Regions from separate parts of the Mitsuaria sp. BK041 genome, predicted to be linked through region 2. Evidence: predicted binding sites of a transcription regulator. Region 2 holds the regulator's gene; each other region holds the start of a gene.
What was found. The regulator HrcA, encoded in region 2, represses chaperone genes, less so after heat shock. The targets are predictions, from matches to a motif close to TTAGCACTCNNNNNNNNNGAGTGCTAA.

Region 1 (9,575 bases), on a different contig from region 2:
GCACGCCGCCGGCGATGAACTCGCCGCGCCAGAACGGTCCCAGTTCGAAGGGGTGGTCGGCCAGTTCGTCGTAGTCGGCGGCCTCGAACTGCAGTGGCGCGCCCTCGATGGGCGCCATCGCCGTCGCGACCTCCCAGCCCGCCGGCAGGCCGCTCAGCTCGACGCGGTGCGGCAGCTGGTCCTTGCCGTGCGCGCGCAGGCACAGGCTGGTCGCGTTGAAGAAGCCGCGATGCGCGTCCAGGAAGGCGGCGCGCACCGAGGTGTCGAAGGCGTACACCGGGTAGCTGACGACCAGCGCGCCACGGCCGGCGCAGTCGAATTCCCAGCGGTTCTTCGCGGTCTGCGTGACGAGGACCTCGCGGTTGCCCTGGCGCGCGCTGACGGCGCCGAGGTGGCGGGAGAACTCCCGCACCAGGTAGCTGCCCGGAATCCAGACCGGCAGGCTGAGGGCCTGGCGCGGCTCGGGCGCCGGCACGGTGAGGGTGACCTCGAAACGGTGCGCATGCGGGTCGGCGACGGCGATGCGGTAGTGGATCGTGGGGCTTGCGGTCATGGGAACAGCCTACCAAGCCTGGGCCCGCCGCGGCATGCGGCTGGGCGGTTCTCGTTCAGGCGCCGATCAGGGTTTTCAGGTGCCCTGCGCGGCGATGAAGCAGCTCAGCGCGGCGATCGCGCTCAGCCGGAAACGCAGCGTCAGCCAGGCCGACGCGCCCAGCGAGGGATAGAGCTTGCGGTCGGCGACATAACAGCCGATCAGCAGGAAGCCCTCGATCACCAGCCCGGCGTAGGGCGGCATCGTCGAGGCGATCCAGGCCAGCAGCGCCGGCACCACGCCCCAGATGAAGGGCGCCGGCGACGGGATGGTCTGGCGGAAGCCCAGGCCCCAGTGGATGGCGCCGAGGAAGCTGATCACGATGGCCGCGTAACGCGACAGGCCGTCGGTGACGTAGGGATGGGCGTCCGCGCGCACCAGCCAGACCAGCGCCGCGCCCAGGACGAAGGGGATGAGCCCGGCGTAGCCGAGCCGCAAGGCGATCGGGTTGACGGCGGCCGAGCCGGCATGGGCCGGGGCGGTGTGGGCGGTGCGGTCGTTCATCGGATCAGGATTTCTTCGGGGTCTTGTCGGCCTTGTCCGGGGCCTGGACGGCCTGCAGGCGCTTCTCGAGCTGCTGCGGGCTGAGCGCGCCCGGCGCGCGGGTGCCGTCCTCGAAGAGGATCGCCGGCGTGCCGGTCACGCGGATCTTCTGGCTCAGCGCCAGGTTGCGGTCGATCGCGGCGACGTCGCACGCGGCCTCGGCCTTGGGCAGCGCATCGCCGTCGATCATCCAGTTGCGCCAGGCCAGCGTGTTGTCCTTGGCGCACCAGGCGGCCCGCGACTTCTCGGGCGAGTCGCCGCCCAGGATCGGGATCACGAAGGTGTAGACGGTGATGTTGTCCACCTCCTGCAGCGACTTCTCGAAGCGCTTGCAGTAGCCGCAGTTCGGATCGGCGAAGACGGCGATGCGGCGCTTGCCGTCGCCCTTCTTCCAGACGATCGCGTCCTTGAGCGGCAGCGAGGCGAAATCGACCGAAGAGAGCTTCTCCAGGCGCTCCTGCGTCACGTTGCGGCGGTTCTTGAGGTCGAGGATGTCGCCCTCGATCAGGTACTGGCCGCTCGCGTCGCTGTAGCGGATCTCGTTGCCGATGCGCACCTCCCACAGCCCGGCGATCGGGCTGGGGCGGACCTCGTCGATCTTGATCTCCTTGGGCATCGCCGCGGCGAGGTTCTTGCGGATGGTGTCCTCGTTGGCCTGGGCCGAACAGCCGGTCAGGCCGAGCACCGCGAGCGCCGCGGCCAGTGCCAGCGACTGGCGGGAGATCGGGAAGGTCGTGAACTTCATGGGGGACTTTCGAAGACGGTCGGGAGGCGGCGCGGGCGTGTCAATGGCCGAGCGCGCGGGCGGTGAGCCACTTCTTGAGCGGGCCGGCGCGGTCGACCAGGCGCAGGCCCTCGTTGCGGAGCCGGGCGATCACCGGCGCCTGGCTGGCGAAGCCGCGCAGCAGGCCGTCGGTGAGCTCGCCCATCGCCCAGGTCGGCGCGACGCGGGCCCGGGCGTAGCGGCGCAGCAGCTTCTCGTCGCCGAGGCTGCGCCAGGATTCACGCCGGGCGATCACGTCGACCAGCGCCTCGACATCGGCCAGGCCCAGGTTCAGGCCCTGGCCGGCGAGCGGGTGGACGAGGTGGGCGGCATCGCCGAGCAGCACCCAGCCCGGTCCGCACAGCCGGTCGGCCCGGCACAGCTGCAGCGGCCAGGCCTGGCGGTCACCGGCCAGGCGCAGCGTGCCCGCGGCGCCGCCGGTGGCTTCCAGCAGGGCGGATTCGAATTCAGCCGGGCCCGCGGCGAGCAGGCGGCGGGCCTCCTCCTGCGGCAGCGACCAGACCAGGCCATAGCCATGGCCCGGTTCGGGCCGGTCGAAGGGCAGCAGCGCCAGCACGTCCGGCGAGCGGAACCACTGCCAGGCCTGGCCCTGGTGCGGCTTGCTGGCGACCAGCCGGGCGGCGACGCCCAGGTGGCCGTAGTCGTGGCGCTCGTAATGGACGCCGAATTCCTCGGCGGCCCCGGTGTCGCGGCCTTCGCACAGCGCCTGCAGCGTGGCGGGCACCGCCTCGGTGACGCGCTGCACATGCGGGGCGAAGCGCAGCGCCGCATCGAGCTGGTCCTCCAGCGCGGCCGCGTCGACGATGTGGGCGAGCTCGCCGGCGCCCTGCTGCCAGGCGCTGAAGTGCAGCTCGGCGCCCGCGCGGTCGCCGTGGATGCGCATGTCGTGGACGGGGGTGCGGGCGTCCTCGGCCAGGCCTTCCCAGACGCGCAGCCGGCTGAGCAGCGCGACCGACGCCGCATTCAGCGCATAGGCGCGCACATCGGCGGAGGACCGCGGGGCGGTCGGCCGGGCCAGCAGCGCCACGCGCAGGCCGCGGGCGCCCAGCGCCAGCGCCAGGCTGCGGCCGACGCAGCCACTGCCGCGAACCAGGACGTCGAACTTTTCCATGGGCCGGGATTGTAGGCAGCGGGACGGCCCCGATCGCCGGCAATGGCTGAGCGGGCGTCGGCTGCGGACTGGCGGCTTGACTAAAATGGCGGTTTCGCCCGCGCGCGTCGCCGCAGGCCCGAACAGCATTTCCCCCGAAAGCCAACCATGAGCCTCAAATGCGGCATCGTGGGCCTGCCCAACGTCGGCAAGTCCACCCTCTTCAACGCGCTGACCAAGGCCGGCATCGCCGCCGAGAACTACCCCTTCTGCACGATCGAGCCCAACGTCGGCATCGTCGAGCTGCCGGACCCGCGCCTGCAGAAGCTGGCCGAGATCGTCAAGCCCGAGCGCATCGTGCCGGCGATCGTCGAATTCGTGGACATCGCGGGCCTGGTGGCGGGCGCGTCCAAGGGCGAAGGCCTGGGCAACCAGTTCCTCTCGCACATCCGCGAGACCGACGCGATCGTCAACGTGGTGCGCTGCTTCGAGGATCCCAACGTGATCCACGTCAACGGCAAGGTCGATCCGATCTCGGACATCGAGGTGATCCAGACCGAGCTGTGCCTGGCGGACCTGGGCACGGTGGAGAAGGGCCTGCAGCGCGCGCAGAAGCTGGCCAAGGCCGGCGGCGACAAGGACGCGGCCCGCCTGGTGGAGGTGCTCAAGAAGTGCGAGGCGGCGCTGAACGAGGGCAAGCCGGTGCGCACGATCGACTTCAGCAAGGAAGAGCTGGTGGTGCTCAAGCCGCTGTGCCTGATCACGGCCAAGCCGGCGATGTTCGTGGGCAACGTGGCGGAGGACGGTTTCGAGAACAACCCCTTCCTCGACCGCCTGAAGGAATACGCGGCGGCGCAGAACGGCCCGGTGGTGGCGATCTGCGCGAAGACCGAGGCCGAGCTGTCGGAGATGGAGGACGAGGACCGCGCGCTGTTCCTGGCCGAGATGGGCCAGGACGAGCCGGGCCTGAACCGCCTGATCCGCGCGGGCTTCAAGCTGCTGGGCCTGCAGACCTACTTCACGGCCGGCGTGAAGGAAGTGCGGGCCTGGACCATCCACGTCGGCGACACCGCGCCGCAGGCCGCGGGCGTGATCCACACCGACTTCGAGCGCGGCTTCATCCGCGCGCAGACGATCGGCTTCGACGACTACATCCAGTTCAAGGGCGAACAGGGCGCCAAGGACGCGGGCAAGATGCGCGCGGAAGGCAAGGAGTACGTGGTCAAGGATGGCGACGTGCTGAATTTCCTGTTCAACGTCTGACCGGGCGCCCCCGCCCCCTCGCTTCGGTGGGGTGCCGGGGATTCGCGTGACAGGCTCCCGGGACCGGGCAAGTCTGCGTGTCGCCATGCGCACAGCGGCGCTACGCTGGTGCCCATGACCGAAGCGCCTTCTTCCACGAACGTCGCCGCCGCTCCCGGTCCTCATGCGCCGGAGGATTCGCCGCCGCGGCGCTCGCTGGCGCGGCTCGCGGCGCTGAATGCCGCCCTCGCGCTGGCCTACGCCGTCCTCGGCGTGCTGGCGCTGCGGCTGATCCTGCCGCCCGACTTCGTCTCGCCCATCTATCCCGCCGCGGGCCTCGCGGTCGCCGCGGCGCTGCGCTGGGGACCGGCCGTGCTGCCGGGCATCGCGCTGGGCGGCGCGGCCGTCAGCCTGACCATCGGCATGGAACGTGGCCACCTCGACCTGCTGCAGCCCCTGCTGGTTGCCGTCGGCGGCGCGCTGCAGGCCTGGCTGGGCGCGGCGCTGGCCCGGCGCTGGACCGGCCCCCATCCGCCGCTGTGCGAGCCCGCCGAGCTGCTGCGCTTCCTCGCCGCGACCGCCGGCGTCGCCTGCCTCGTCGCGCCGAGCATCGGCGTCGCGGCGCTGTGGCTCACCGGCGCGATCGGGCCGTCGCAGATCGCGTCGCACTGGCTGGCCTGGTGGATCGGCGATGCGATCGGGGTGCTGATCGGCGCACCGGTGTCGCTGGCGCTGTTCGGCCTGCCGCGTCGGCACTGGGCACCGCGCCGGCTCAGCGTGGCGCTGCCGCTGGCCGTCACCTGCGCGCTGCTGTTCGCCGCCACCCGGCATGTCGCCGACAACGAGGAAGGCCGCCGCCGCCATGCCTTCGAGCTCGAGGCGACCAACGCGCTGAACACGCTGGCCGACACGCTGTCCATGCCGCTGACGGCGCTGGAGGCCAACCACAGCCTGCTGCTGGTGGCCCCGGACATCAGCCGCGCCGACTTCGAGCGCGCCCATGCCGAGCGCGCCCGCGCCGGCGGCGCGGTGCACGCAGTCGGCTGGGCGCCGCTGCTGCGGCCACAGGACGTGCCAGCATTCGAGCGCGCGGCGCAGGCCGATGGCTACCTCAACTACCGCGTCTTCGAGCGCCGCCGGCCCGGCGACCTGCCGCCCGACCGCGACCAGCTGCTGCCCATCCGCCTGATCGCGCCCTATGGCCGCAACCGCGCGGCGATGGGCGCCAACATCCGCAGCATTCCGCAGGCGCGCGCGGCGCAGGACCGCGCCATCGCCACCGGTCAGCCGGCGGCCACCGAGAGCTTCCCGCTGTCGCAGGACGTCGGCGTGACCCTGATGGGCGTGGTGGTCTACCGCGCGCTGTACGAGGGCGGTTCGACCGAGCCGCGAGACGCGACCGGGCGTCCGCGGCGTCCGCTGGGCGTGGCCTTCGCCACGCTGCGCCCGGAAGCGCTGCTGCGCGGCGCCCTGCCGGCCCGCGCCAGCCGGCTCGACTACTGCCTGCTCGATGCCACGCCCGGCGGCCAGCGCCCGCTGCTGGCCGGCGACGCGCGCTGCCTGCAACTGCCCGCCGCGCTGCCGAGCCAGTCGCGCGAACTGGACTTCGCCGGCCGGGCCTGGCGCCTGGTCGTCTACAGCCCCACCGGCCTGCCGGCGCTCGAGGGCAGCACCGCCCTGCCCTTCGCGATCGCAGGCCTCACCGGCACCGCGCTGCTCGGCCTGCTGCTGCTCACCATCACCGGCACCACGGCCCGCGTGGCGCGTCGCGTCGAAGAAGCCCGGCTGCGGCTGCGCGACAGCGAGGAGCGCTTCCGGACCATCGTCGAGCATGCGCCCATCGGCGTGGTGTCCTGCGACCTCCAGGCGCGGCCGCAGGAGATCAACCCCTATTTCTGCCAGCTGCTTGGCATGAGCGTCGAGCAACTGAAGGCGCGCTCGGTGATGGCGATCACCCACCCTGACGACCGGGCGGAGGACAGCCGGCTGGGCATGGCGCTGATCCGCGGCGAACTCGGCCGCTACAGCCGCATCAAGCGCTACCTCGGCGCCCAGGGGCAGGTCATCACGGTGCGCGCCACCGTCAGCCTGCTGCGCGACGCCCAGGGGCAGCCCTACCGGCTGCTGGGCGTCGTCGAGGACATCGGCGAGCAGTTGCGGCTGGCGGAACTGGAGCGCGTGCATGAGGCCGAGCTCGCCGCCAACCGCGCCAAGAATGAGTTCCTCTCGCGCATGAGCCACGAGCTGCGCACGCCGCTGAACGCGATGCTGGGATTCGCCCAGCTGCTCGAGGCCGACCACGACCCCATCCTCAGCCCCCGCCAGCGCGGCTGGCTGGCGCAGATCCAGCAGTCGGGCTGGCACCTGCTGCAGATGATCGACGACACGCTGGACCTGTCGCGGCTCGACGCCGGCCAGTTGCGCGTGCGGATCGAGCACCTCGACCTGGAGCCGATCGCGGCGGACAGCCTGGCGATGGTCGAGTCGCAGCGGCGGCGGCTGGGGGTGTCGATCGAGGTCGAACTGGACTCCGACGCCTGCGAGTTGCGCGCCGACGCCACCCGGCTCAAGCAGGTGCTGACCAACCTGCTCAGCAACGCGGTCAAGTACAACCGTCCCGGCGGGCAGGTGTGGCTCCGCGCCCGGCGGGTCGCAGACTCGATGGTCGAACTGAGCGTCGCCGACACCGGCCCCGGCCTCAGCGACGCCCAGAAGACGCAGCTCTTCCAGCCCTTCAACCGCCTGGGCCGGGAGGTCGGCGCCATCGAGGGCACCGGGATCGGGCTGGTCATCACGCAGCGCCTGCTCGCGCTGATGGACAGCCAGCTCCAGGTGGACAGCGCGCCGGACAAGGGTTCCACCTTCAGCTTCCTGCTGCCGGTTTCTTCGGCAAATCAATAACTTAAGTCGGTCCTAAGACGGCAAGTTCACACTGATTTAGGCAGGTAGCCCTTCCCGGACTGACCTGTTTTTGGGAGCTTTAGCACTCGCCGCCCATGAGTGCTAATATCCCCAGCCATCGAGCCGGAAGACCGGCCCGAGACAGGAGAAACGAACACATGTCCAACAGCCTTGCATTGAAGGTGCGCGATCCCTGGTCCCTGGTGCCGTCGCTCGGCAACCTGGATGCGTACATCACGGCGATCAACCGCGTCCCGCTGCTGACGGCCGAGGAAGAGAAGGACTACGCCACGCGCCTGAAGGAAAAGGGCGACGTGGAAGCGGCCGGCCGGCTGGTGCTGTCGCACCTGCGCCTGGTGGTGTCGATCTCGCGCCAGTACCTGGGCTACGGGCTGCCGCAGGGCGACCTGATCCAGGAAGGCAACGTCGGCCTGATGAAGGCGGTCAAGCGCTTCGACCCGGACCAGAACGTGCGCCTGGTGTCGTACGCCATGCACTGGATCAAGGCCGAGATCCACGAGTACATCCTGAAGAACTGGCGCATGGTCAAGGTCGCGACGACCAAGGCGCAGCGCAAGCTGTTCTTCAACCTGCGCTCGATGAAGCATGCGCTGAAGGAAGGCGCCGAGAACCAGCAGCGCGCGTCGCTGACCGAAAGCGAGATCGCCCGCGTGGCGGAGGAGCTCAACGTCAAGCGCGAGGACGTGCTGGAGATGGAGACGCGCCTGTCCGGCGGCGACGTGGCCCTGGAGCCGCAGACCGACGATGACGGCGAGACCTTCGCGCCGATCGCCTACCTGGCGGACGACACGCAGGAGCCGACCCGCGTGATCGAGTCGCGCTCCCGCGACCGCCTGGCCAGCGACGGCCTGCAGCAGGCGCTGGAGGTGCTGGATCCGCGCAGCCGCCGCATCGTCGAGGAGCGCTGGCTGAAGGTGAACGACGACGGCTCGGGCGGCATGACGCTGCATGAACTGGCCGCCGAATACGGCGTCTCCGCCGAGCGCATCCGCCAGATCGAGGTCGCGGCGATGAAGAAGATGCGCAAGGCGATGGTCGCCGAGACCGCCTGAGCCCTCCAGACGGCCGCCCGCTGGCGACCGTCGCCAGCACCACGAGAAAGGCCCCGCGATGCGGGGCCTTCTTCATTGCGGGGTCGCGCTCACTGGCCGGCGATCAGCGCCTTGATGTCCGACATCAGCGCCGTCGCCCCCGCGCCATACCGGGAGAACACCCGCACCCGCCCCTGCGGGTCGAACAGGAAGCTCGCGGCGGTGTGGTCCATCGTGTAGCTGTCGGGCGTCTTGCCGGGGACCTTGGCGTAGTAGATCTTGAACTCCTTGGCCACGTCCTTGAGCTGCTCGGGCGAGCCGCGCAGCGCGACGAAGCCCGGGTCGAAGCTCTCCAGGTAGGCCTTGAGCAGTTCCGGCTTGTCCCGCTCGGGGTCGACGGTGATGAACACGCCCTGCACCTTGTCGCCGTCGGCGCCCAGCGCCTTCTTCACCTGGGCCAGTTCGGCCAGCGTCGTCGGGCAGACGTCGGGGCACTGGGTGAAGCCAAAGAACACGACCACCACCTTGCCCTTGAAGTCCTCGAGGGTGCGGGTGCGGCCGTTCTGGTCCGGCAGGCTGAAGCCGCGCGCATAGGCCGCGCCGGTCAGGTCCACGCCCTGGAAGCTGGCCTTGGGCGCCGAGGAGAAACCCAGCTTGTCGCAGCCCGCCAGCAGCGCCGCGCCCACCGCGCCGAGGGCGCCCAGTCCGAGAAAACGTCGCGAGATCATCAGCACATCCGATCCGTAGGAAGGTCGCCAGCGCGCGCGTCCGCGGCTCAGCCGAGCCAGGGACTGAGGTAGTGATCCAGCAGCAGCGCACCGAACAGCAGCGACAGGTGCAGGATCGAGAACAGGAAGGTCTTGCGCGCCAGCGCCTCCGAATAGGCCTTCCAGAGCTTGAACGCGTGATGGCAGAACATCAGGCCGAGCACGATCGCCGCGGCCAGGTAGAGCCAGCCGCTCATGCCGGTGAGGAAGGGCAGCAGCGTCGCCGCGAACAGGATCCAGGTGTAGAGGAAGATCTGCAGCCGCGTGAAGGCGTTGCCGTGCGTCACCGGCAGCATCGGCAGGCCGGCCTTGCGGTAGTCCTCGCTGCGGTACAGCGCCAGCGCCCAGAAGTGCGGCGGCGTCCACAGGAAGATGATCAGGCACATCAGCCAGGCCTCGGCGCCCAGCTCGCCGCGCATCGCGGCCCAGCCCAGCACCGGCGGCATCGCGCCCGAGGCGCCGCCGATCACGATGTTCTGCGGCGTCATCGGCTTGAGGATGACGGTGTAGACGATCGCGTAGCCGACGAAGGTGGCGAAGGTCAGCCACATCGTCAGCGGGTTCACCAGCAGGTACAGGATGGCCGAGCCCAGCGCGCACAGCC
Region 2 (9,575 bases):
TCCTTCTTTGCATTAACCGAAGCGTTGTCCGCCTCATCGTCAACAACCAAGAGAGGGACTTGGATCTTTCCGGCATCCTTTTGAGAGTCCAAGAACTCGACTAGGTTTCCCAATGCGGTCGAGTTTTTCTTCACAACAAGCAAGACGGGCTCTTTGAGATTCTCCAAAGGAATTCCGCCCAATACTTGCTTGTTCGCAGTCAGGAAATCTGAGTCGATGGATGTGAGAACGTTGGGAATCTTGGTGCGAAAGCGGCCGGCTCCAATCGTTGCGCTCGTCTTCTCGCGACGCAGCAGTTGCCGGCTATCCCTCCCTACGAACCCCTCATCGAGTCGCTCCTGAGATTGCGCCCGAAGGTCCTCGATCGTCCCCGTCAAAAGAACGATGACTTTATAGCCCGCATCAGCCGCCTTTGCGATCAGTCCGCAATAGTTAGACGTCTTTCCCGACTGCACATCTCCCATGACTAGGCCCTTGGATAGCCAAGGTCCTTCCTTGCGTGGATCGCCGCATTCAGTCAGGACGTTGTCGGTATCCTCATCCAGAACTCTAATGACGTCCAGTGCTTGGCCTTTGGACTGAAGTTGCCGAACATAGGATCGCCAGTATTCCCAGACAATTGACGACTTTGCATCTTGGACCCAAGGGGCGATATCCCCGTCGTGAAGCCCTTGTCCGGCCTTCATCACAACGCCGAGAGAGCCCTCCAGCTGGCGCCGAACCTCCGATATCACCTGATCGCCAAGATGAGGAAATATAATCCTTAGTTTCTCTAGTGTCTCGCTTAGCAGTTCATCGGTTAGTTGGCGAGAGCCAATCATTCCTACTGCAATCATGAGCGGGTCGACGTCATACATTTTTCTCTCCTCCCTTTAGCATCTCGAAAAGCTCTGGAAATCGACAGAACGGCTCCATCTCAATGATTTTATTGAGCGGCATACCTGAAACCTCCATTACCCGTCTGACGAGATCTGCAAGTTGCTCGATTTCGACCTTGTCGGCTTTCGAACGGCGGTCTCCGCACATATCGGCGTAGATTGCCTCAAGCGGCAATGCATGGCCAAAGAGTTCAGTCAGCGTTTGGAGCTTTCTGACTTGAGACGATGAAAGTTCAGATGCAAGATCAGAAATCAGAGGATGCTCGGAGTTGACCCGATAGTCGAATCGTTCCTTGCTAGCCTCATATCTAACCCATAAGGACAACACGGAACTTCCCGTCGCTTTTCGTCCAGGAAATGTAATTGTCTTCCGGCTTGCGTTAGAGAAGTGGGGGAGCAGCTCCCGGAGGCGATTCCGTATAAATTCCGGGGGTTGGGCCGTGGACTTCTTTATATCTAACGACCAAAGATCGTCGAATGAGTTTGGAATATCGACCTGAACGCGCGTAAGCTTATAGAATTCATCTTTGGGGACAATCTTGAACCAAGTACCCCATACGACGAGCCTGCGATTTCGATAGATATAGAAACCCTGTGTACTTCTAAGCCCGTCGCCGCCGCCAGCAGTCTCTATTTCGTCAGCGGAAAGTCGCCCAACTGGTGGTAGGACGAAGGGCAGCACCTGAACATCGCCACGAGGGTGCTTGATGCATTGACCTTCCAGCGGCTGAATAAATTTGTTGCTTCTTAGAAAGGGGTCTCGCTTCGGCAGAAGCAAGCCATTCACCGAGATCACCAAGCCTCTGGAAGAGCTATCGCCTTCCAGAAATCTGTGGAATACGAGGGCCAAATGCTCTCGGAGCGTGGAGAGCTTCTGGGTAAGCTCTTTCTCGATATCAGCGGCCCCTGCGGAAAGGCGATCCAACTCCTGCCAAACTACAATGGTTCCCGTGGGCGCGTTTTCGAGGCGGCCATACATTGGAATCGCCTGGAGCTCGCTTAGGGAAGGAACAACGACAAGCCATTTTCCCGTCTTCTCTACGATATCCAAGTCCCAACGCCGTCCGGAAACAACGCCGTCCTTTTTGCTCACGACGGTCAGCTTTCGACACTGGGACAACGAGGCTGTCTTCAGACCGAGCCCAAATCGCCCCAAATCATGCGCCTGCCTTTGATCTAAAGGGTTCCGACTTCCGTGGCGCATTGCTGCGGTAAGTTCCGGACTCGTCATGCCGTCGCCATCATCAAAGATGGCGATGTAGGGATCGCCTATGCCATCGTATTGAATGTGAATTTGCTGAGCGTGCGCCGAGATGCTGTTGTCAAGCAGGTCAGCAATTGCCGTCTCCGCCGAGTAGCCGACAGCACGCATTGCCTCCATGAGCGATACAGGATCGGGAATGACCTCAAGGGTCTCCTCGAAAACTTCGGACGAGTTCCCACTCATCTTTTAACGTCACACGCTGCGGCGCGATCGCAGTTAAAAAATGGGGCTTCCAGCGCGCTCCCGCGCGCAGTACGGACGTGGATCAATGCACCCTCCCAAATGCCGCTTCATCGAGTTCGTGCCCTTTTTTTGTGCTCGCGCGACAGCGCAGCGAGGGTCTTGACTCATTACAGAGTACCGCATGCTTGGCGAACTCGAACCCGCGCATTTACGGGGATGGCGTCAGCACCCGCTTTTTGTCGCGGCCGCGGCCAAGACGCTGGCGACGACTTCGGCGATCTGCACAGCCAGCAGCGGCGGAACGGCGTTGCCCACCTGGGTGAACTGCGAAGTCCTGTTCCCAAGGAACACATAGGAGTCTGGGAAGGTTTGGAGCCTTGCCGCCTCGCGTACTGTCAGGCTCCTGCATTGCTTCGGCATGTAATGAATGAACGCATGGCCATCCTTGGCGATGTGGCTGGTGATCGTCATGCTGTGGCGCGACGCCAGCTGTACGCGGAATCTATCTTTGAAGATGGACTCTCCCGCGTTGTCAGGATCGACGTTCTTGTGCGCTGGCAGCAGACACCTTGGGAAGTCAGCGAGTCGCGGGCTTGATCCAGTGGCTTTCCCGAACGCAGCAACAAACAAATAGCGAACCAGATCGCTCGGCATGTGCGCACGGCTTTCGTGGTTGGTCATGAGGGTTGTCGACCGGTCCTTGTACCAAGTCGCCAAGCTCCCAAGCCTTGCGCTTCGGGTGGTGGGGAGAACACGAGACCGCTCTGCGCCTGGGCCGGGGTCGACTTGGCGGGTTTGAATGTTTTGCCTTGCAGACGTCATCACAGCCGCGATTTCCCGTCCTTGATCGCCCATCGAATGCAACGTTCGGACTGCCTCATCGAATAGCGGGAGCGATAGCGCATCCGACCAATGCATGCCTTTGCCGCGGCTGGAGATCTGAGGACGCAGACTCTCTAGGTCACCAATGACCTTCTGAACCGTTGGCGCCGGGGAAGGCAGCAGTTTTCGAATTGTTCCGGCAGCGGAAAACACGTCCTTGCGGACCCCAAGGATGATTACTCTGTGCCGAGCCTGCGGAACGCCAAAGCCCTCTGCCTTTAAGAGAAAGTCGTCCGGTTCGGGCTCGACCCCAGTCGCATGCGCCGTTAGAGGAACTAGCACGTATTCCAAACGCTTTGCAGTTCCGTCCGCCAAGCCAGGCTTTCGAAGATCGGACAGAATCTTCTCGAATATTTGGCGCTCTCCTACTCGAGAAGACAGAATCCCCTTTACGTTCTCCATCACAAAGACGGCGGGACGGAATTCAGTGATTACGTGTAGGTACTCCTCGTAGAGGAAGTGGCGGTGATCCAGCTCAGGAACGTAGTCCTTCTGACCCCTGTTCCGTGAACGCCCCACGATTGAGTATGCTTGGCACGGGGGGCCTCCGATAAGCACCGCGTTGTTTGGATACTTGCCGCCCGTCATGTAAGGCTTCAGTCGCTTTCTGATTTCCCGAGTGACTTCTTCGCGACATGCAGGTCCAAGTTCGAGCTCCAGCGCCTCATGATCTGCGGCAATGCACGCCTCACGGATGCGCGCATTGCCGCATTCCTTGAGTTGATTGAAGACGATGTTCCAAGACTCGCGTTCGATGATCCCGTCCCACGTCTTCCAGTCGTCCTCGCTCGCTCCATTTCTGGCCAAGTGCCGATGCGCAGCTCTGAGCCGCAAGGTTTCATGCGCCATTCCATCCTTTTCAATGGAAATCACCGTCTGGAACGAAGCGCCAGTCGCGCGGGAAAACCCTTCGCCGAGTCCCCCGGGGCCGGCAAAGAGATCAATCACGGGGATGCTCATCTAGTATTTCTTTCTAATCGGCGAGCGCGTGACTCCGCCGGAATTGCGAGATGCTACCAGGCGCCTCCGTGTCTTGGGGCGGCATCTGCACCACTTGCGCGAGTGGCCGCAGCTACGTGAGGAACGTATGACAGACATCGTCTCTCCTGAGACTCGATCCAAGATGATGAGTCGGATTCGAGGCCGAGACACCAGTCCGGAACTGACGGTCCGGAGATTTCTCCATGCGGTCGGATTGCGCTTCCGGCTCCACGCGAAGGACCTCCCCGGCCGCCCCGATATCGTGCTCCCCGGTCGTCGCGCGGCCGTCTTCGTGCACGGATGCTTCTGGCATCAGCACCCCGGGTGTCGCGAAGCAGTCATGCCGTCAACTCGACCGGAGTTTTGGAAGCAGAAGTTCGCTGCAAATCAAGCCCGAGACGCCCGCTCCATCCGACTGCTAGAGGAGGCGGGATGGAACACTTTTGTGCTTTGGGAGTGCGAGGCCAGAGACGAGCTGGCTCTGGAGAACTTGGCTTGGTTGCTGCTTGCGTTGCCCGAGATGGGGCCCCAAACCGGACCTTCCAAGTAAATATCTGGTAGGCCGTACAGGACTTGAACCTGTGACCAAAGGATTATGAGTCCTCTGCTCTAACCAACTGAGCTAACGGCCCCCTGGGGGTAATGCGCATATACGAATCCTGGCGGATTCGCGTGTTCCGGCTTTGCACCGAAGGCGCGGATTGTAAGCATGCTTAAGCGCCGCGCTTAGCACGCTCACTTCTGCGACAACGCATTGCTCACCATCCTCGACGTGATGTCGACGATCTCGATCATCCGGTCGTAGGCCATCCGCGTCGGGCCGATGACCCCCAGCGTCCCGACCACCTCCCCATCGACCTCATACGGCGCCGACACGATGGACAGCTCCTCCACCGGCACCACCTGGCTCTCGCCGCCGATGTAGATCCGCACCCCCTCCGCGCGCGAGGACACATCCAGCAGCCGCATCAGCTGCGTCTTCTGCTCGAAGAGGTCGAACATCCTGCGCAGGCTGCCCATGTCGTGGCTGAAGTCCTGCACCGTCAGCAAGTTGCGCTCGCCGGAAATGATCATCGGCTCGTGCTCCTGCAACCCCTGCTGGCCCACGTCCACCGCCGCGCTCATCAGCTTGGCGATCTCCCCGCGCAGCTGATCCACCTCCAGCCGCAGGCGGTCCCGCACCACGTCCAGGCTCAGCCCCGCGTAATGCGCGTTCAGCCGGTTGCTCGCCTCCGTCAGGTCCGACTGCGACAGGTCCTGCGCCGTGAACACCAGCCGGTTCTGCACGTCCCCGTCCGGCGACACCATGATCACCAGCACCCGGCGCTCGCCCAGCCGCAGGAACTCGATGTGGTGGAACACCGCCGTCTTGCGCGGCGACGTCACTACCCCCACGAAACTCGACAGGCTGCTCAGCAGCTGCGCCGCGTTCGCGATCACCCGTTGCGGTTGATCCGGCAGCAGCTGGCTTTCGAAGGAACCCGCCTCGCGTGGCATCCCCGGCTTGGCCGTCAGCAGCGTGTCCACGAACAGCCGGTAACCCCGCGCCGTCGGAATCCGCCCCGCGCTGGTGTGCGGGCTGGCAATCAGACCCAGCTCCTCCAGGTCGGCCATCACGTTGCGGATCGTCGCCGGGCTCAGCTCCAGCCCCGACGCCTTGGACAGCGTGCGAGAGCCCACCGGTTGGCCATCGGCGATGTACCGCTCCACCAGAGCCTTCAGCAGTGTTTTCGCGCGGTCGTCGAGCATGTTTTTCATTCTAGTGAAGCCACCAGCGGCACCCCTTCCCACCCCCCGGCCCCGCCACCTCGCTGTGGTGTAATTCCGCGCTATGTCCAAGCGCTTCCGTCACGTGGCCATCGTCGGAAAACCCCAGTCCCGGGGCATCCGGCCCATCCTGGAAGAGATTGCCGATTTTGTCGCCTCCCAGGGATTGGATGTTTCCCTCGAACAGGAAACCGCCGACAGCACCGGCATCACCGCCTTCCCCGCATTGACCCACGCCGAACTCGGCACCCAGTGCGACCTGGCCATCGTCGTCGGCGGCGACGGCACCATGCTCGGCTTCGCCCGCCAGGTCGCCCGCTACGGCCTGCCGCTGGTCGGCATCAACCAGGGCCGCCTGGGCTTCATCACCGACATCTCCGCCGACCAGTTCCGCGACGCCCTCGCCCCCATCCTCGCCGGCGACTTCGAGATCGAACACCGCTCCCTGCTCGAAGGCGCCGTCTTCCGCGACGGCGAGCAGATCTTCTCCGGCGTGGCCCTGAACGACGTCGTCGTCTCCCGCGGCGCCACCGCCGCCATGGTCGAGCTGCGCGTCGACGTCGGCGACGAGTTCGTCGCCAACATGCGCGCCGACGGCGTCATCGTCGGCACTCCCACCGGCTCCACCGCCTACGCGCTGTCCGCCGGCGGCCCCATCCTCCACCCCGGCATCGCCGGCTGGGTGCTGCTGCCGATCGCGTCCCACGCGCTCTCCAACCGCCCCATCGTCCTGCCCGACAGCGGCGAGGTGCGCCTGACCATCGTCGCCGGCCGCGACGCCTCGGTGAACTTCGACATGCAATCCCTGGCCTCGCTGCTGCACGGCGACTGCATCACCGTGCGCCGCTCCCAGCACCGCGCGCCCTTCCTGCATCCGCGCGGCTGGTCCTACTACGCCACGCTGCGCCGCAAGCTCCGCTGGAACGAGGGAAACACCTGATGCTGCGCCGCCTGAGCCTCAAGGACTTCGTCATCGTCCCAGCGCTGGAGCTGGACTTCGCCGCCGGTTTCTCGGCCCTCACCGGCGAGACCGGCGCCGGCAAGTCCATCCTGATCGACGCGCTGCAGCTGGCCCTGGGCTCGCGCGGCGACGCCGCCGTCGTGCGCGAGGGCGCCACCCGCGCCGAGATCTCCGCCGAGTTCGACCGCCCCGCCGCCCTCGCCGCCTGGCTGGAGGAAGCCGGCTTCGACACCACCGACGGCGCCGAGGACACGCTGCTGCTGCGCCGCGTCATCGACGCCCAGGGCAAGAGCCGCGCGTGGATCAACGGCGGCACCGCCACCGTCGCCCAGCTGCGCGAGCTGGCCGAGCACCTGCTCGACATCCACGGCCAGCACGCCTGGCAAGGCCTGACCCGCCCGGCCAGCGTGCGCGAGCTGCTGGACAGCTTCGCCCAGATCGAGACCCGGCCGATGGCCGCCGCCTTCACCGAGTGGCGCCAGGCCAGCGAGGCGCTGGGCGCCGCGCAGTCCAGGCAGGCCGACCTGGCGCGCGAGCATGAGCGCCTGAGCTGGCAGATCGGCGAGGTCGACCGCCTCGCGCCCGGCGCCGACGAGTGGGACGAACTCAACGCGGAGCATCAGCGCCTGTCGCATGCGCAGTCGCTGATGGACGCCGCGCGCGGCGCGCTGGAGCGCATCGCCGAGGCCGAGATCAACGCCGAGTCGCTGACCGACGAAGCGCTGTCCGCGCTGCAGGACGTGCTCGGCTACGACGCCGGCCTGCAGGACACCGTCAACGCGCTGCTGGGCGCGCAGGCCCAGCTGCAGGACGCCGCGCACAGCCTCGGCGCCTACCTGCATGCGGCCGACCTCGATCCGGACCGGCTGCGGCAGCTCGACGACCGCCTGTCCGCCTGGGTCACGCTCGCCCGCCGCTATCGCCGGCAGCCGGCCGAGCTGCCGGCGCTGCTGGCCGAATGGAAGACCGAGCTCGCGCAGCTCGACGCCGCCTCCGACCTCGACGCGCTGCAGGCCCGCCAGGCCGACGCGCTCAAGCGCTACCAGAAGGAAGCCAAGGCCGTCAGCACCGCGCGCGCCAAGGCCGCGCCGGCGCTGTCGAATGCGGTGTCGCAGGCGATGCAGCAGCTCGGCATGGCCGGCGGCCGCTTCGAGGTCGCGCTGCTGGCGCAGGACGAGCCGCAGGGCTTCGGGATGGAATCGGCCGAGTTCCTCGTCGCCGGCCACGCCGGCAGCACGCCGCGCCCGCTGGCCAAGGTCGCCTCGGGCGGCGAGCTCTCGCGCATCGCGCTGGCCATCGCCGTCACCACCAGCCAGCAGAACAGCGGCGCCGGCACGCTGATCTTCGATGAGATCGATGCCGGCGTCGGCGGCGCGGTCGCCGAGACCGTCGGCCGCCTGATGAAGCAGCTCGGCCAGCGGGTGCAGGTGCTCGCGGTCACCCACCTGCCGCAGGTCGCCGCCTGCGCCGATCACCACTTCCTCGTCGCCAAGGCGCTCAAGGACGGCAAGACCAACTCCGAGGTCCGCCCCATCGCCGGCGAGGCCCGCACCGCCGAGATCGCCCGCATGCTCGGCGGCGAGCGCCTGTCGTCGACCTCGCTGGCGCATGCGCAGGAGATGCTGGACCTGTCCGCCAAGTCCACCCCCGCCGCGCCCGCGGCCGCCGGCAGGAAGGTCAAGCCATGAGCGCGCCCCACACCGCGCCGGTACCGGCGCCTCAGGCCACGCCCAATGCCAACTCGCCGCGCGGCGAGGTGGTGCTCGTCACCGGCATGTCCGGCGGCGGCAAATCGATCGCGATGCATGCGCTCGAGGACGCCGGCTTCTTCTGCGTTGACAACCTCCCGCCCGAGCTGCTGCCGCAGTTCCTCGACCTGGAGCGCCAGCGCGGCTGGCGGCGCGTGGCCATCGCGGTGGACGTGCGCAGCGCCGGCTCGCTGCCGCAGCTGCTGGGCCACATCAAGACGATGCGCCAGGAAGGCGTGTCGCTGCGCTCGATCTTCCTGGACGCCGACGACGACACGCTGCTGCGCCGCTTCTCCGAGACGCGCCGCCCGCACCCGCTGCGCGTCGGCAACGAGGACAGCGACACCCACCGCGCGCTGCAGGAGGCGATCGCGCTCGAGCGCGAGCTGCTGACGCCGCTGCGGATGGAGTCCACCGTCATCGACAGCAGCCAGCTCCGCCCGGCGCAGCTGCGCGGCTGGCTGCGCGACCTGGTGCATGTCAGCGGCGCCTCGCTGACGCTGGTGTTCGAGTCCTTCGCGTTCAAGCACGGCGTGCCCAGCGACGCGGACTTCGTCTTCGACGTGCGCGTGCTGCCCAACCCGTATTACGACCGCGAGCTGCGGCCCTTCACCGGCCGCGACGAGCCAGTCGCGGCCTACCTGGAAGGCCAGCCGGAGGTGCGCTTGATGCTCAGCCAGATCGGCGCCTTCATCGCGCAGTGGCTGCCCAACTTCGCGCAGGACCAGCGCAGCTACCTGACCGTGGCCATCGGCTGCACCGGCGGCCAGCACCGCTCGGTCTATCTCGTCGAGACGCTGGCCAAGCAGTTCGCCTACCACGGCCAGGTGCTGAAGCGGCACCGCGAGCTGGACGCCCGCTGAGCCGTCCGCTCACACGGCGCTCGCGCCGCCCTCCTCGCGTGCCTGCTC
Region 3 (9,575 bases), 240 kb from region 2:
GACGCCGACGTCGGCGCGCCCGAAGGCGACGCCGGCTCCGCGCTGGCGAGCGAGGGCGAGGCGCTCGCGCACGACCTGGCCCCGCGCCAGCTGCCGGAGATCGCCTTCGTCGGCCGCTCCAACGCCGGCAAGTCGACGGCGGTCAACACGCTGGCGCAGCAGAAGCGCCTGGCCTTCGCGTCCAAGACGCCGGGCCGCACGCAGCACATCAACCTGTTCGCGGTGGGCCCGCGCGACGCGCCGGACGCGCTGTTCGCCGACCTGCCGGGCTACGGCTACGCCGCGGTCGCCCGCGACGCCAAGCTGCGCTGGCAGCGCGTCATGGCCGACTACCTCAGCGAGCGCGAATCGCTGTCGGGCGTGGTGCTGATGGTCGATTCGCGGCTGGGCCTGACCGACCTCGACAAGCAGCTGCTGGAGTTCGTCTCCGACCGCGTCACCGCCGGCGAGGTCAGCCTGCTGATCGTGCTGACCAAGGCCGACAAGCTCAACCGCAAGGAAGGCGCCGCGGTCCTGGCGCAGGTCGAGAAGGACATCGGCGTGCTGGCCACCGAGGACTCGGACATCGGCATCACGCTGTTCTCGGCGCTCAACAAGCAGGGCCTGGAGGACGTCGCCGAGGTGCTCTATGACTGGGCCCACCGCGAGCCGGTGCTGCGATCGGACGACGAGGAAGCCGATGCCGACGCCGACCCCGATGAGAACGCCGACGCCGAGCCCGATCAGGGCCGGCCGATGAACACGTAGAGCGCGGTGCCGCCGCGCGGCGCGTAGCCGATGCCCACGTACAACGGACCCAGCCCCGTGTCCGAGCCGAGGAACACGCTGCTCGCGTAGCGCAGGTCCTTGATGTTGATGTCGCGGCGCGACAGCCAGGTGTTGCCGGCCTCGAGCGTGCCGCCGACGAAGAAGCCGCGGGACAGGAAGGGCTGGTCGTTCAGCCGCCGGTAGTAGGTCGCCCGCGTGAACAACAGCGAGTTGCCGCTGAGCTGGTTGGGGTTGTAGCCCGACAGCTGATGGAAGCCGCCCAGCGTGTAGCCGCCCAGGCCGGTGTCGTCGGGCTGCTGCGATCCGACCGCCCGCGCGTACAGGCTGACGGTGTGGCCGCCGAAGCTGCGCACCATGTTGCCGTCCATGTTCAGGCGCAGGAAACGGCCGCTGCTGAGGTTGCGGTTGTCCTGGCGGCCGCCCTGGGCCTCGACGGTGAAGCGGTAGCCGTGCTGCGGGAAGTTGGCGTAATCGAGCTGGTCAACGACGGTGCGCAGGCGGAAGCCGCGCTCGTAGCTGGTCCAGCGCAGCTTGCCCATCGCGGGCGTGGCGACGGTGATCAGGTCGGGCTTGGCATGGCGGACCTGGCTGATCACGCCCAGCCGCACCTCGCCCCAGCGGCCCCAGGGCTGCCCGACGTCCAGCCCCAGCGTGCCGTCGCGCCGCACCAGGCGCGCCTGGCCCAGGCTGGCGTTGTCGGGGTCGTTGTCGTCATAGACGATCTGCTTGCGCTGGTTGGCCTCGGCCCAGGCGCTGACGAACCAGTCGTCGGCCACGCCGAGCTTGAGTCCGAGCGGGTGGTAGAGCTCGGTGTAGAGCCGCGGCGTTTCGCCGATGGTGATCTGGTTGCGCCACTCGGTGCCCTTGCTGGTCAGCCAGTGGCGGTTGTGGCTCAGCCGCAGGTTGAAGAAGCTGTCGCCGCCCGAGTCGGTGGACAGGTCCATGCCGACGCGGAAGTAGTTCGGCCCCCAGGGCTTGTCCTCCATGTTGAAGACCAGCGTCTCGCCGTCGGCGCGTTGCTCGACGTGATAGTCGACGCGGTTGTAGTCGCCGCTGGAGGAGAGGAAGCGCATGTCGCGCTCGGCCGTCTCGTTGTTGAAGACCTGGCCGGGCTTCGATTCGAGCTGGCTGCGGAAGCGCTCCGGATTGGTGTTGTCCGAGCCCTCCAGCTTGACCGCCGCGAGCACGACGGCCGGCGGCTTCAGCCCGATGCGCGCGAACTGCCAGTCGGCATAGGTCTTGTCGTCGACGGCATAGGCGCGCAGCTGCGGCAGCAGCGCCTGGGCCGCCTCCTCGCCGGCGCGGATGAAGTCGCGCGCCTTGTCGAAGTCGCCCGAGGTCAGCTTGCCCAGCTGCGGCGTGATGAGCAGGTCCTCGCCGGCGGACATGCTGGCGATCGAGCGCTGCACGTTCTGCTCGGTCAGGATGTTGATCATCTGCGCCGTCAGGCCGATCAGCGAGTTCAGCGTCTCGCGCCCACCCACCGGGGTGCCGACGTTGACGGCGATCAGCCGCGTCGCGCCCATCTCGCGCGCCACGTCCACCGGCAGGTTGTTGACCAGGCCGCCGTCGCCGAGGATGCGGTCTTCCCACTCGACCGGCGCGAACACGCCGGGCACGCTCATGCTGGAGCGCAGCGCCAGCGCCAGGTCGCCCTCGGCCAGGATGCGCTCCTGGCCGTTCTCCATGTCGGTGGCGACGGCGCGGAAGGGCGTCGGCAGGCGGTCGAACTGGCGCACGTTGCGCACCGGCAGCGTCAGCCGGCGCAGCAGCGCCTCCAGGCCGCGGCTGGAGAGGGTGCCGGTGGGCACGCGCACCTCGCCGTCGCGCAGGCCGAATTCGATCGTCGCGGAGAACTCGAAGTCCTCCTCCTTGCGGCGCTGCGACAGGTCCTGCCGATCGACGCGGCTGGCGAAGAGCCGGTCCCACGCGATCCTCGACAGCTCGCGATCCAGGTCCTCGGCGGACATGCCGCTGGCGTAGAGCCCGCCGATGATGGCGCCCATCGAGGTGCCGGTGACGATGTCGACGGGGATGTGCTCGCGCTCGAGCACCTTCAGCACGCCGACGTGGGCCAGCCCGCGCGCGCCGCCGCCGGACAGCACCAGTGCCAGCTTGGGCCGCTGCGCCTGGTCGGCGGCGGGCGTCGGCACCGGGCCGGGGGACGGGTTGGGCGGCACGGTCTGGGCCAGCACCGCCGGCGCGGCCAGCGCGGCGGCCAGCACGGCCGTCAGCAGCAGGGCAGGCAGGCCGGGAACACCGGCGAGGCGGAAAACGGCTCGGGAATCGCGGAACACGGCGGGCATCGACGGCGGACGGGGGGCGGAACGCCCCACGGCAAGCGCCCGGGGCGCGCGCATTGTGACCCGAACCGGCCTCGGCGGCCGGCCGTGTCGTCAGCGATCGTCGCCGTGGGCGGGCGTGCGGTCCAGGTCCAGCATCAGCGTGCCGATCGCGCGCTGCAGCAGCGGCGCATCCTCGAGCTGCGTGATCAGGCCGGCGGCCACCAGCTGCTCGAGCGCGCCGCGCGTCACCGAGTGCCGCTCCTCCGGCGCCTGGCCGATGAACAGGAACATCTGGCGGCTGTCGCTGATCCAGGCGATCTGCGCGGTGATCCATTCGCTCCGGTGGAACAGGTGGTACCAGCCGCCGATGTGCACGCCGGCGATCCAGTCCTGCAGCGCGGCCTGCGCGTGCGGCGAATGTTCCTCGCTGTAGAGCGCCACCGGCACCGTCGGCAGCTGGCCGCGGTCGACCCGCTCGTAGGCCCAGCGCGAGGGCAGCTGCGATTCGCGCTCGTCCAGCAGCTGCTGCAGCAGCTCCTCCGGTGTCTGGGCCGGGCGGCGGGGCGCAGGCGCCGCCGGCGCCGCTTCCTCGACCGCCGGCAGGCCGCGCAGCACGCGGCCGTGCTGGCGCATCAGCTCGTCGAGGAAGGCCTGGCGCTGCATCGGCGGCAGCGCGATCGAGTCCATGCCGCGTTCCAGCGCCCGGACCAGCTCCGGCAACTGGGCGCGCAGCCGCTGGCGCGCCGCCTCGTCCGGCTGCGGCGACACACTGTGCAGCAGCGCGTCGACCAGTTCGATCGAGGTCTGTGCCTCCACCGCGTCGCGGCCGTGCTGGACCATCGCGTGCGCGATGACCTCGACCCAGGGGCCGAGCAGGAAACGCCGCATCAGCTTGCCGGCCTGCGCGTCGTCGAGTTGGTGCTCCAGCTGGTCGCGCAGCATCCGCTGCCACTCCTGCCGGCGCTGCTCGCGATCCAGCCGCTCCAGCGCCACCGCGCTGCGCTGGCCGCGGGCCTCGGCCTGGGCGCGGATGTGGCTGTCGACCTCGGTCAGCGCCTGCTGGAACTGCAGCGCCGAGGGATGGGCGCTGTCCAGCAGCGGCTGGATCACGCGCTCCAGGAACTGCAGGAAGGCCTTCAGGTCGACATCGTCCGGCCGCTGGAAACCCGCGCCGTGCGCGGCGATGCGGTTCAGCAACTGCCAGGTCGGGTGGTCCTGGCGCCGCAGCAGCGTCGCGTCGGCGCGGGACAGCCGCACGATCGCGACCTGCAGCCGGCCCATCAGCACCTTCAGCGGCGGCTGCAGGCTGTCGTCGGCCAGGATCTGGTCGTACAGGCGCGACAGCAGGTCGGTGCCCGGCGCGCCGGTGCCGGGGCCGAGCCTGGGCGGCGGAGCGGCCGGCGCGGCGCCGGCGGGGCCGGGGTGCGCCATCGCCGGGGTCAGCTCGGCGGCGCGGGTGTTCATCAGGTCCAGCTTCAGCGCGACCTGGTCCAGCGTCGCGTTCTGCGTCGGCGTCTCGGTGATGCTCTTGAACTGGCGCCGCCGCAGGTCCGACTCCTTCAGCGCGGCGCCGTGGCTCGTGAGCATGCCGCTCAGCTGCGCCTGCCGCAGGCCCTGGCACAGCGAGGCGTAGATCGGCTGCAGCTTCAGCGCCAGCGGCAGCGCGGCCATGCGCATCAGCGCATAACGGCCCTCGGCATCGAGGTCCACGCCCTCGATCGCGCGGGACAGCGCCTGCGCGAACAGCGCGGCCCGCAGCGGGTTGTCGTTCTTCAGCGGCCGGGCGATGCCGCGCAGCGCGGCGAAGAAGTTGCCGAGCTGGTGGAGCTCGGCGCGCGACTGGTCCTCGATGGCGGTGATCACGTGCGCGATCGCCACGTCCTTCAGCGCCTGGCCCTCGTCGACCAGGCTCAGCGACAGCTCCCCGCGGCCCGCCGCCTGACGCTCGCGCTGCAGCGGATCGCCGCCTTCGCGCGCCAGGCCCAGCAGGCGACCCAGCGAGCCTTCGAGGTCGGAAGCGAAGTGGGCGCGCCGCTTGGACCATCCGGCAAGCAGCTGGTGGTGCTCCAGCCGGCTCTTGAGCTCGTCCTGCAAGCCGTTGTAGACCGCATGCGACAGCGCGGGCACGTGGGCGAGGGTCTCGTCGACCAGGCTTTGAAGGGAAGGCGAAGCGGCGTGGGCCATCGTTTGTGACAAGTTGTCAGCGCATTATGGTCGCCCCCGATTCAAGTGACATCCCCCAGGCCCGTGGGGCCGTGCGACCTGGGGAAAGCCCCTGCGGTGCCGAGCCGACGAGGCCGGCGGGTCCGTCGATTCTGGGCGCATGCCGACCGGGATGACCAGCAAGCGCGCTGCCCGGTTCGTATCCAACGGAAACAGAGCGGGCCCGGGCGGCGATCTTTCTCTTTCCGCTGCGGCCCGCGCAATGAAAAAAGGGGTCGCCGAAGCGACCCCTTTTGCTGAGCGTCAACGATCGACGGCGGGCGTCGATCGTCGCGGGCTCGGCCGGACTCTTACATGTCCATGCCCATGCCGCCCATGCCACCCGGCATCGCGGGCGCGGCGGACTCGTCCTTCGGCGCTTCGGCGACCATGCACTCGGTCGTCAGCATCAGCGAGGCCACGGAGGCGGCGTTCTGCAGCGCGGTGCGGGTCACCTTGGTCGGGTCCAGGATGCCCATCTCGATCATGTCGCCATAGGTGCCGTTGGCGGCGTTGTAGCCGTGGTTGCCCGAACCGGCCAGCACGTTGTTGACGACGACCGAGCTTTCCTCGCCGGCGTTGTAGACGATCTCGCGCAGCGGGGCTTCGATGGCCTTCAGGATCAGCTTGATGCCGGCGTCCTGGTCGGCGTTGTCGCCCTTGATGTCGCCAGCGGCCTGACGGGCGCGCAGCAGCGCGACACCGCCGCCGGCCACGATGCCTTCCTCGACGGCGGCACGGGTGGCGTGCAGCGCGTCTTCGACACGGGCCTTCTTCTCCTTCATCTCGACTTCGGTGGCGGCACCGACCTTGATGACGGCCACGCCGCCGGCCAGCTTGGCCACGCGCTCCTGCAGCTTCTCGCGGTCGTAGTCGCTGGTGGCTTCCTCGATCTGGACGCGGATCTGCTTGACGCGCGCCTCGATGTCGCCGCCGGCGCCGTTGCCGTCGATGATGGTAGTGTTTTCCTTGCCCACTTCGACGCGCTTGGCTTGGCCCAGGTCAGCCAGCGTGACCTTCTCGAGCGACAGGCCGACTTCCTCGGCGATGACCTTGCCACCGGTCAGGATGGCGATGTCTTCCAGCATGGCCTTGCGACGGTCGCCGAAGCCCGGGGCCTTCACGGCGACGACCTTCAGGATGCCGCGGATGGTGTTGACCACCAGGGTCGCCAGCGCTTCGCCGTCGACTTCTTCCGCGATGATCAGCAACGGACGGCCGGCCTTGGCGACGGCTTCCAGCGTCGGCAGCAGGTCGCGGATGTTGGAGATCTTCTTGTCGTAGAGCAGGACGAAGGGGTTGTCCAGGATCGCCGACTGCTTCTCCGGGTTGTTGATGAAGTAGGGCGACAGGTAGCCGCGGTCGAACTGCATGCCTTCGACGACGTCCAGCTCGTTGGCCAGCGACTTGCCGTCCTCGACGGTGATCACGCCTTCCTTGCCGACCTTGTCCATCGCGTCGGCGATGATCTTGCCGATCGAGTCATCGGAGTTGGCCGAGATCGTGCCGACCTGGGCGATTTCCTTGGACGTGGTGGTGGCCTTGGAGGCCTTCTTCAGCTGCTCGACCAGGGCGGCGACGGCCTTGTCGATGCCGCGCTTGAGGTCCATCGGGTTCATGCCGGCGGCCACGTACTTCATGCCTTCGCGCACGATGGCCTGGGCCAGCACGGTGGCGGTGGTGGTGCCGTCACCGGCGTTGTCCGAGGTCTTGGAAGCGACTTCCTTGACCATCTGGGCGCCCATGTTCTGCAGCTTGTCCTTGAGCTCGATCTCCTTGGCGACCGAGACACCGTCCTTGGTGACGGTGGGGGCGCCGAACGAGCGCTCCAGCACCACGTTACGGCCCTTGGGACCCAGCGTGACCTTGACCGCGTTGGCCAGGATGTTCACGCCTTCGACCATGCGGGCACGGGCTTCGCCGCCGAAGACAACGTCTTTTGCTGCCATGTGTATCTCTCCGAATCTCTATCTAGATGAATGGGGTCTGTGAGGGTGGTCGCCGATTACTTGGCGATGACCGCAAACAGATCCTCTTCGCGCATCACAAGCAGCTCTTCGCCGTCGACCTTGACGGTCTGGCCGCTGTACTTGCCGAACAGCACGCGGTCGCCGACGGCGACGTTCAGGGCGATGAATTCACCCTTGTCGTTGCGCTTGCCCGGGCCGACGGCCAGCACCTCGCCCTGGTCGGGCTTCTCGGCGGCGTTGTCGGGGATGACGATGCCGGAGGCCGTCTTGGTTTCGTTTTCCAGGCGCTTAACGATCACGCGATCGTGCAGAGGACGCAGTTTCATCAGATCTCCTTGACTGTGCGGACTTGCTTCAAGGGCCCGCCGTGCGGTTCTCGCACTGGCCAACCCCCACAAGAAGTAAGCCCCGCGAGGGACGTCGTGGGGCTTGTTAGCACTCGACCGACGCGAGTGCTAGCAGGGAGATTATATGGACCGGCTTGGCGCTTTCAAGGGCGGGTGTCGACATTCAGCTAACTTGGGAGGGGAGCTTCGTGCTGATGCACACCGGCGAGATGAACCGCGGCCAGCCGACACTGACCGTGCAGGTGGTGCCGGATTCAGGGACCGGCGGGCTGACCGGGCTCAGCGGGCAGCTGAGCGTCGACATCCGGGACGGGCGGCATTTCTCTGAGCTGGCGTATGAGTTGACGTGAAGCTTCCGCGCTCGCCTTGCCCCCGCCCAAGGGCGGGGGCAAGGCTGTCAGCGGGCGAGGTTCGCAACGGCGGCGGCGGTCAGCGCTCCGCTGTAGATCCGGAAGTCCTGCATCCGCCCCTTAAAGAATGGATCGCCCCCGTACTGCGAGCGTCCCAGCCAGTTCCGCGTCGTGTGGCCGAACTGATAGGGCGCCATCCAGATTTCGGGACTGGTGGCGACCGGTGAGCCGTCGACGTAAAGCGTGCCGACCGTGCCAGAGAGCGTGATGGCCACATGGGTCCAGCGACCGTTGGGCGGAATGGGCGCCGCCAAGGGCGACGGCATCCAGAACTGATTGCGTGTGGACATGAGGCGCATCAGGCTGGGGACGGGCGGGCGCGTCGACTCCCGCGGGGTGAGCGCCATGTACGACACGTCGTTGGAGCCGAAATCGAAGAAGCGCGAACTGGCGCCGGTGTTGTCGCAGTAGACCCACATCGCCACCGTGTAGTCGCCCAACGCCGACACCACGCCATCGACCAGGCGCACATGGGCACGGCGGCCGTCGAACACGACGCAGGTGCTGCCGTTGCGCCCCTCGCCCCAGGTCGCGCCTTCCATGAGCACGCCATATCGGCCGTTGCCGCTGAGGTCATCGGTGCTGCCGTTGAGTGGCAGATGCAGCCACAGTTCTCCGGGCACCGCCACGCGCAGGGTGTCCGCCCCGACCCGCTCGCCCTGGCCGGTGACGGCGCTGATGCGGTAGTACCAGGTGCCCGCAGCCGGTGCGTCGGTGTAGGTGCGCGGGTCGGTGACTCGCGCAAGGGTGGTGAAGGGGCCGGCGGAGGAACTCGCGCGCTGCACCAGATAGTCCGTTGCGTCGGCGCTGCCCCACCACGACATCAGCACCTTGCCCTCATGGAGGACGGCGCTCAGGCCGCTCGGCCGGGCGGGCGCGACGGCGTCACGGACGTAGAGCAAGGATCCCAGGCCCGGCGAATCCCCACCGTCCACCCGTTCAGGACGCTGCTTGTTCACCATCTTCTGGGTCCATGGGGCCGACAGGCCTTTGCGGGCGACGTAATGGTTGAGGATGAGTTCCCAGCAGGGGCGAGGGTTGTCCCCACCGGACACCGTGGTGCTGGATCCATGGACGCCGGTGTAGGGGGTGAAGGGCATCGGGTACGCGATGTAGTCGGGCGGCGGTCCGACCAGGACGTTGGTCTTCGCGACGTACTCCGCACCGGCGAGGAGGCGGTTGTTCCAGAGCCCGTAGAGGTCCTCGCCCTGGTTCCAGGCCATCTCGCACAGCATGCCGGCCAGCGCGATGCCAAGGGTGGAGTGTCCTTGGTCGCGGTGGCTTTCCTGCCACTGGCCCAGGTAGCCGGGATGCAGGTAGTAGACGTTGTTGCCGTGCGATCCACAGCCTCGGCCGTTCTTGTAGTAGTTGCTGGCCTCAGCGACGATGTCCGGTCGGTCGCAGAACACGCCGATGGCATACATGCTGCAGACGTTCGCCAGGTCCCAGTTGGCCCAGTAGTGCGTGACCTTTCTGATCTCGGTGCCGTTGTGGTCGGTGAGGAACGCGTGGCACTCCGGATAGAACACGTTGAGCAGCATGGTCTGGAACCGTGCGACGTCCTCCTTGGCCCAACCCGGATAGGTGCGCATC

Region 1: a site for HrcA is predicted at 7,232-7,258, ahead of rpoH (RNA polymerase sigma factor RpoH). Genes of this name have one in related genera too.
Region 3: a site for HrcA is predicted at 7,658-7,684, ahead of groES (co-chaperone GroES). Genes of this name have one in related genera too.

Annotation. Positions count from the first base shown of each region.
Region 1 is NZ_JACHYT010000002.1:514,565-524,139, forward strand. It holds gene FHT38_RS18150 (M61 family metallopeptidase) at 1-553, opposite strand, end outside; gene FHT38_RS18155 (DUF3429 domain-containing protein) at 629-1,096, opposite strand; gene FHT38_RS18160 (DsbC family protein) at 1,101-1,880, opposite strand; gene FHT38_RS18165 (FAD-dependent monooxygenase) at 1,921-3,030, opposite strand; gene ychF (redox-regulated ATPase YchF) at 3,178-4,272, shown strand; gene FHT38_RS18175 (CHASE domain-containing protein) at 4,387-7,152, shown strand; gene rpoH (RNA polymerase sigma factor RpoH) at 7,311-8,225, shown strand; gene FHT38_RS18185 (SCO family protein) at 8,315-8,932, opposite strand; gene cyoE (heme o synthase) at 8,980-9,575, opposite strand, start outside.
Region 2 is NZ_JACHYT010000001.1:568,970-578,544, reverse strand. It holds gene FHT38_RS02575 (Z1 domain-containing protein) at 1-857, opposite strand, end outside; gene FHT38_RS02570 (ATP-binding protein) at 850-2,325, opposite strand; gene FHT38_RS02565 (DNA cytosine methyltransferase) at 2,548-4,167, opposite strand; gene FHT38_RS02560 (very short patch repair endonuclease) at 4,295-4,738, shown strand; tRNA gene FHT38_RS02555 (tRNA-Ile) at 4,744-4,820, opposite strand; gene hrcA (heat-inducible transcriptional repressor HrcA) at 4,924-5,937, opposite strand; gene FHT38_RS02545 (NAD kinase) at 6,020-6,895, shown strand; gene recN (DNA repair protein RecN) at 6,895-8,604, shown strand; gene rapZ (RNase adapter RapZ) at 8,601-9,527, shown strand; gene FHT38_RS02530 (hypothetical protein) at 9,537-9,575, opposite strand, start outside.
Region 3 is NZ_JACHYT010000001.1:325,178-334,752, forward strand. It holds gene yihA (ribosome biogenesis GTP-binding protein YihA/YsxC) at 43-747, shown strand; gene FHT38_RS01390 (patatin-like phospholipase family protein) at 723-3,065, opposite strand; gene FHT38_RS01395 (DUF1631 family protein) at 3,165-5,237, opposite strand; gene groL (chaperonin GroEL) at 5,567-7,204, opposite strand; gene groES (co-chaperone GroES) at 7,261-7,551, opposite strand; gene FHT38_RS01410 (DUF3224 domain-containing protein) at 7,761-7,922, shown strand; gene FHT38_RS01415 (LamG-like jellyroll fold domain-containing protein) at 7,970-9,575, opposite strand, start outside.